DNA from 3 places in the Streptomyces sp. NPDC028308 genome. Region 1 is predicted to be linked to each of the others. Evidence: riboswitches for the same ligand, from Rfam matches in the RefSeq annotation. Region 1 holds a riboswitch; each other region holds the start of a gene.
What was found. Region 1 has a riboswitch for S-adenosylmethionine ahead of ACZ4VA_RS18905 (aminotransferase class V-fold PLP-dependent enzyme). Riboswitches for the same ligand answer to the same signal wherever they lie in the genome.

Region 2: linked by a shared signal. The riboswitch ahead of thrC (threonine synthase) and the one ahead of ACZ4VA_RS18905 (aminotransferase class V-fold PLP-dependent enzyme) in region 1 are both predicted to bind S-adenosylmethionine.
Region 3: linked by a shared signal. The riboswitch ahead of ACZ4VA_RS11750 (glutathione S-transferase family protein) and the one ahead of ACZ4VA_RS18905 (aminotransferase class V-fold PLP-dependent enzyme) in region 1 are both predicted to bind S-adenosylmethionine.

The regions. Positions count from the first base shown of each region.
Region 1 is NZ_JBVHTO010000007.1:469,767-472,020, reverse strand. Features, by position in the region: gene trpD (anthranilate phosphoribosyltransferase) at 1-815, shown strand, start outside; SAM riboswitch class IV at 901-1,017, shown strand; gene ACZ4VA_RS18905 (aminotransferase class V-fold PLP-dependent enzyme) at 1,208-2,254, shown strand, end outside.
Region 2 is NZ_JBVHTO010000010.1:424,277-426,530, reverse strand. Features, by position in the region: gene ACZ4VA_RS24945 (glucosyl-3-phosphoglycerate synthase) at 1-943, opposite strand, end outside; SAM riboswitch class I at 1,112-1,269, shown strand; gene thrC (threonine synthase) at 1,287-2,254, shown strand, end outside.
Region 3 is NZ_JBVHTO010000004.1:351,504-353,757, forward strand. Features, by position in the region: gene ACZ4VA_RS11740 (LLM class flavin-dependent oxidoreductase) at 1-371, opposite strand, end outside; gene ACZ4VA_RS11745 (putative leader peptide) at 447-572, opposite strand; SAM riboswitch class IV at 752-892, shown strand; gene ACZ4VA_RS11750 (glutathione S-transferase family protein) at 1,264-2,196, shown strand; gene ACZ4VA_RS11755 (nuclear transport factor 2 family protein) at 2,234-2,254, opposite strand, start outside.

The DNA of each region.
Region 1 (2,254 bases):
AGGTGCCCGGGGAGACCGTCGACATCGTCGGCACGGGCGGCGACGGCGCCAAGACCGTCAACATCTCCACCATGTCGGCGATCGTCGTGGCCGGCACGGGCGCCAAGGTGGTCAAGCACGGCAACCGGGCCGCGTCGAGCGCGTCCGGCGCCTCCGACGTCCTGGAGAAGCTGGGCGTCAATCTCCAGCTGACACCGAAGCGGGTCGCCGAGGTGGCCGAGGAGGCCGGGATCACCTTCTGCTTCGCGGTGAAGTTCCATCCCGCCCTGCGTCATGTGGCCGCCGCGCGCGGGCAGTTGGGCATCCGCACGACCTTCAACTTCCTGGGGCCGCTGACCAACCCGGCCCGGGTCAAGGCCCAGGCCGTCGGGGTGGCCGATCTGCGGATGGCGCCCATCGTCGCCGGTGTCTTCGCCGAACGCGGCAACTCCTCGCTGGTGTTCCGCGGCGACGACGGCCTCGACGAGCTGACCACCACCGCCACGTCCAGGGTGTGGGTCGTGCGCGACGGGAAGGTCCACGAGGACGCCTTCGACCCGCGTGACGTGGGCATCGACCTGGTCCCGGTCGAGGCCCTGCGGGGCGCCGACGCGTCGTACAACGCGGACGTGGCCCGGCGGCTGCTGAACGGCGAGAGCGGGCCCGTACGGGACGCGGTGCTGCTGAACGCGGCGGCGGCCCTGGTCGCCCTGGAGCCGGGGAGCGGGCCGCTCGCGGAGCAGATCCGCGCCGGGATGGCACGGGCCGCGGAGGCCGTCGACTCCGGGGCCGCGAAGCGCACCCTGGACCGGTGGGTCGCGGCCAGCAACGCCTGAGCCGCACACACGGTGAGGCGGGGCGCGGTCCGGATTCTGGACCGCGCCTTGCGCGTGGAAGATCTTCTGGCAAGATGCTGTACCAGGTCATGAGCGACAGCCATCAGGCCCCGGCCGGCTGTCCGGCAACCCTCCGTCCGTGGCGGGGTGCCCCGGGTGAAGACCAGGCCGTAGGCAGCGAGGTCTACGGCAAGCGCGGACCCCTCGCACTCTTCCGAGTGAGCACCGCCAGGGGTCCTGGTCGTTCGAGGGAGCCTTCTGTGAGCAAGCGAATGCGGTAGGGCGTAGAGCCCCGCCTCCGCACACCCTTTTCTCCTCCTTCCTGTGCCGTCGACGCCCCCCGAGCGGGCTGTCCGCACAGCGATCTCGCCTGCCACTCACAGGAGTTCGCCATGTCTGTCCCCACCGCTGCCGCCGACCGTTCCGTTTGTGCCCCGCTGCCCGTTCTCGGCCGGGATGTCACCGTCCCCCTGGTCACCGGCGGCGAGGTCACCTACGCCGCGCTGGACTACGCCGCCAGCGCCCCGGCCCTCCAGCGCGTCTGGGACGACGTCGCCGCGTACGCCCCGTACTACGGCAGCGTGCACCGGGGCGCCGGCTACCTCTCCCAGCTCTCCACCGACCTCTTCGAGAGCGCCCGCGTGACCGTCGCCGAGTTCCTCGACTGCCGGGACGGCGACCAGGTCGTCTTCACCCGCTCCACCACCGACTCCCTCAACCTGCTCGCCGCCGCCCTGCCGGCGGACTGCCAGGTCTTCGTCTTCGAGACCGAGCACCACGCCTCGCTGCTGCCCTGGCGCGACGCCCGCGTGACGTACCTGAACGCCCCGCGCACCCCGGACGAGGCCGTCGCCACCCTGGAGCGCGCGCTGGCCGCCCGCGACCCGTACGGCCCGGCCCTGGTGTGCGTCACCGGCGCCTCGAACGTCACCGGCGAGCTGTGGCCGGTGCGCGAGCTGGCCGCCGCCGCCCACGCGCACGGCGCCCGCATCGTCCTGGACGCCGCCCAGCTCGCCCCGCACCACCCGGTGTCGGTCAAGGACCTGGACGTCGACTGGGTCGCCTTCTCCGGGCACAAGCTGTACGCGCCCTTCGGCTCCGGTGTCCTCGCGGGCCGCGCCGACTGGCTGACCGAGGCCGAGCCCTACCTCGCGGGGGGCGGCGCCAGCCGCAAGGTCTCGCGGCGCGCGGACGGCGGGGTCGACGTCGAGTGGCACGACAGCGCCGCCCGCCACGAGGCCGGCTCCCCGAACGTGATCGGCGTCTACTCCATCGCGTCGGCCTGCAAGGCGCTCACCGAGGCCGGCTTCGACTCCCTGGTCGCCCGCGAGCAGCACCTGATCGACACCGTCCGCGCGGGCCTCGCCGAGGTGCCCGAGGTGCGGGTCCTGTCGCTGTTCGGGGACGACGCCCCGCGGGTCGGCGTCATCTCGTTCGTC
Region 2 (2,254 bases), on a different contig from region 1:
AGATCTCCGTCATCGGGGGCCGCTCCTCGGTGTCCACCGAGTAGGTGCGCGGCTCGAAGCCGTCGTCGCCCCGCTCGAACTGGGTGAGCGCCGGGCGGATCAGATGGCCGCGGGCCAGCCGGAGCTGCGCGGTGCGGTAGATCGCCGCCGCCATCCGGCCGAGCGCCTGCCCGTCCTGGTGGCGGTGCCTGCGCACCCCCACGTCGACCTGCGCGAGCGCGTCCAGGCCCACCAGGTGCAGCGCGTCGACCAGCATGCCGAGCTCGACGCCGTACCCGACGGGGAACGGCAGCCGCTCCAGCAGGGACCGGCGGGCCGCGTACTCACCGCCCAGCGGCTGCACGAAGCCCGCGAGCTGCGGCCAGTGCATGTTCAGCAGCGGGCGCGCCATCAGCTCCGTGACCCGGCCGCCCTGGCCCGCGGCGGTCGTGCCGGCGGCGGACCCGTCGGACACGGTCAGCGGCCGGTCGTACATGGCCTTGACGAGATCGACGCCCGGATCGGTGAGCAGCGGGCCCACGATCCCGGTGACGAAGTCGGACGAGAACTCCTTCAGGTCCGCGTCGACGAAGCAGACGATGTCCCCGCTCGTCACGAGCAGTGACCGCCACAGGACCTCGCCTTTGCCGGGGACGGCCGGCAGGCGCGGCAGTATCTCGTCCCGGTGCACCACCCGGGCGCCCGCCGCGGCGGCGACCGCCGAGGTGCGGTCGGTCGAGCCCGAGTCGACGACGACGATCTCGTCGACGAGCGGGACCTGCCGCATGAGGTCGTGGCGGATGACGGCGACGATCTCGCCGACGGTCTCTTCCTCGTTCAGCGCGGGCAGCACGACGCTGACCGTCGAGCCCGCGGCGCGTTTCGCGGCCATCAGCCGGTGCAGCGGACGATCGGTGACGGACCAGGAGCGGGTGCTCAGCCAGCGCTCGACTTCTTCCAGCACGGTCTGCGGCTCCTCACTGTCTGCTCACACGCCCACCCGGGGTGTGATCCATCTCGCGGTTCGGACGACTATCTCAACTGTCCTGGCCGTCGGTTACAGTCTTGAACAACGCGGATGACCATCGCATGTCCTGATCCGGGAACCGCGCGCAGATCAACAACTGAACACCGCTCATCCAGAGGGGCAGAGGGATACGGCCCGTTGAAGCCCCGGCAACCCTCCAGCCGGTCTCGTCCTGATCATCGCCGATCAGCGTCGCGAGGCTCCCGGCTAGGGAAGGTGCCAAATCCGTCTCACGGCGAAGTGCGCCGTGAGGAAGATGAGGAGAAAGGGCCTCGCCTCCATGGCTGCGCAGACAGTTGCAAGCACCACGAACTCCCCCTCCGCCGCGGACTCCGTCGATCTCGGCCCCGCCGCCGCCCTCTCCTGCCGCGAGTGCGGACACCGCGTGCCGCTCGGCCCGGTCTTCGCCTGCGAGGAGTGTTTCGGCCCGCTGGAGATCGCCTACGACTTCTCGGACTACGACACCGAGGACCTCCGCAAGCGCATCGAGGCGGGACCCGCGAACATCTGGCGCTACGCGCCCCTGCTGCCCGTCCCGGCCGACGTCGCCGACAAGCCGAACATCAACCCGGGCTGGACCAAGCTCGTGCAGGCCGACAACCTCGCCCGCGAGCTTGGTGTCGAGGCCGGCAAGCTGTTCGTCAAGGACGACTCCGGCAACCCGACGCACTCCTTCAAGGACCGCGTCGTCGCGCAGGCCCTGGAGGCCGCCCGCGCCTTCGGCTTCACCACGCTCTCCTGCTCCTCCACCGGGAACCTGGCCGGCGCCGTCGGTGCCGCCGCCGCCCGGGCCGGCTTCCGCTCCTGCGTGTTCATCCCGCACGACCTGGAGCAGGGCAAGATCGTCATGGCCGCGGTCTACGGCGGCGAGCTCGTCGGCATCGAGGGCAACTACGACGACGTCAACCGCTTCTGCTCCGAGCTCATCGGCGACCCGGCCGGCGAGGGCTGGGGCTTCGTCAACGTCAACCTGCGGCCGTACTACGCGGAGGGCTCGAAGACCCTCGCGTACGAGATCTGCGAGCAGCTCGGCTGGCGGCTGCCGGACCAGCTCGTCGTGCCGATCGCGTCCGGCTCGCAGCTCACGAAGATCGACAAGGGCCTCCAGGAGCTGATCAGGCTCGGGCTGGTCGAGGACAGGCCGTACAAGATCTTCGGCGCCCAGGCCGAGGGCTGCTCGCCGGTGTCGGTGGCCTACAAGGCGGGGCACGACGTCGTGCGGCCGCAGAAGCCGGACACGATCGCCAA
Region 3 (2,254 bases), on a different contig from region 1:
CTGACGTAGTCCAGGGTGGCGACGGCCTTCGAGATGTGGAACGGCTCGGTGTGTGTGGCGACGACGGTGGGGACCAGTCCGATGTGCCGGGTCAGCGGGGCGACGCGGGCTGCGACGAGCACCGCGTCGAGCCGGCCGCGCACCTGGTCGGTACGTGCGTCGGGGCCGGCGGGGAGGGAGGACTGGAGTCCGAGGGAGTCCTCGATGGTGACGAAGTCGAGCAGGCCGTGTTCGGCCTCGGTGACGAGATCGGCCCAGTAGCGGGCGGTGAACAGCTCCTGGGGGCGGGCCTCGGGCTCGCGCCAGGCGGCCGGGTGCCAGCCCGCGCCGTCGAGCGCGACGGCGAGGTGCAGCGGGGAGTTCGGGGACACGGAGGGGTGCCTTCCTGGTCGACCATGGGAGATCGCCGGCCCTCGTCCGGTGGGGGCGGCGGCGCGGGTGCACGGTCAGGGACGACAGAGCGCGCCGGCCACGCGCAGCAGGTCGATGTGCGGCCGGGAGTACAGGCGGACACAGCCGCGTGGGGTGAACGTCACCACGGGACGGCGGAACGCGGGCGACGCGACTCCCATCGCTCCCACCTCCGCCTCCGCACTCGGTGCCCTCCAGAGCGGCAACCAAGCGGCCGCGCCCTTTGTTCCGCCGAACTGTACGCCGCGCCGCGGGAGTCGGGCATGCCGCCGACCACGTCGTGAGACGGCGCGGACGCCTTCTTGACGCTCCCCCGGGGCGCGGCGACACTGCTGAGGACGGTCACGATTGTCAGCGCCCCGCGAGTGTTCGTGCTCGTACGGTCATCGGCCCCGGCCCGCTGGCAGGCAACCCTTCCACCGCGACGGGGTGCCCCGGGTGACGACCGGGTTCCGCCGGTGCGGCGGGACAAGCGTGGTCTCGCGTCTCGCGAGCCCCGAGCGTGGACCGGTGGGAATGCCCAGGAACGACTTGACGAGGCGCCTGCACATCGATCTGCTGCGTGTCTCCAGCGCGTACTAAGGACCGTCCGGCCCTCCGCGTCGCTGCCCGCGAGGCACCTTCGCATACTCGGGTCCGCGCTCCCGGCGTGCCCGGCGACGAGCCCGGCACCGCACGTACGCGGGCCCGCGCCCGGCGCGCGAGCGAGCGTGCCTGACGTCGCGAGGCGGACGGGAGAGGCCGGACAGGTCCCGGTTCCGGCGATCCCGGACCGGTACGAGAGAAGCGCGGTCACTCCGTTTCGTCACGGCGCCCACGAGGCGGCCGGGACTTCCTCACCCATGGAGAGTCATGCCCGAGACCCTGTCGCACGCCTCCAGCACGAGCACTCCCCGCACCGGCACGCCCGAGCCCGGAACCACCGACCCCACCGGCGCCTGTTCCGGCGTCGGGGACACACCCGGCACTCAGTCCTCCCCCGCGGAGTCCGCCGACGCCGGTGCCCCGGCCCGGTGTGCGTCGTCCTTCCGCGCGGCCGCGCCGCTCGACGCGCTCCCCCGGCCCCGCGGCGCGGGTTCGGCCGGTGCTCAGCAGCACGTCCACAACCGGATCGGCGTCGGTCTCGCCGGCGGTTTCTACCCGGCCCCGCACCGCTATCAGCTGTACCTGTCCCCGGACTGTCCGCGCTCGCTGCGCGTCGCGGTCACCGTCGACCTGCTGGGCCTCGGGGACTTCGTCGCCACCCTTCCCGCGGGCCCCGCTGCCCCTGGCGGCCCGGACTGCTCCGCCTCCCTGCGCCGGGCCTACGAGGCCACCTGGCACCACTACGACGGCCCGCTCGCCGTGCCCGCGCTGTGCGACCGGTGGACCGGACGTGTCGTCAGCAACCACACGCCGGACATCCTGCGCGACCTGGCCGGCCTGGCGGACCGCACCAGGGCACAGGTCCCCGCCCTCCGTCCGCCGGCCCTCGCGGCGGACATCGACGCCCTGCGCGAGCTCCTCGACACGGAGGTCACCCCGGACGCCCGGCCAGGGCGCCGGTCGGCCGCGCTGGACCGACTGAACGGGCAACTCACCTCGTCTCCCTACGTGTTGGGCCACGAGATGAGTGCCGCGGACGTGGACCTCTGGGCCGCCCTCGTCCATCTCGACGCTCCCGGCGCCCTCGCCCCGTACGAGCACCTCCGGGGTTATGTGCGGCGGCTCGGCGCCCACCCGGCGTTCCGCGGGAAGACGAGCCGGAGCGAGGGGGCGGGCGTCGCACCGCTTCGGCGACGGTAGTCCGGACCGGCGGAGGCACCGCCTCCGCCGGCCGTCGTCACTCCGCGGCGCCCATCGC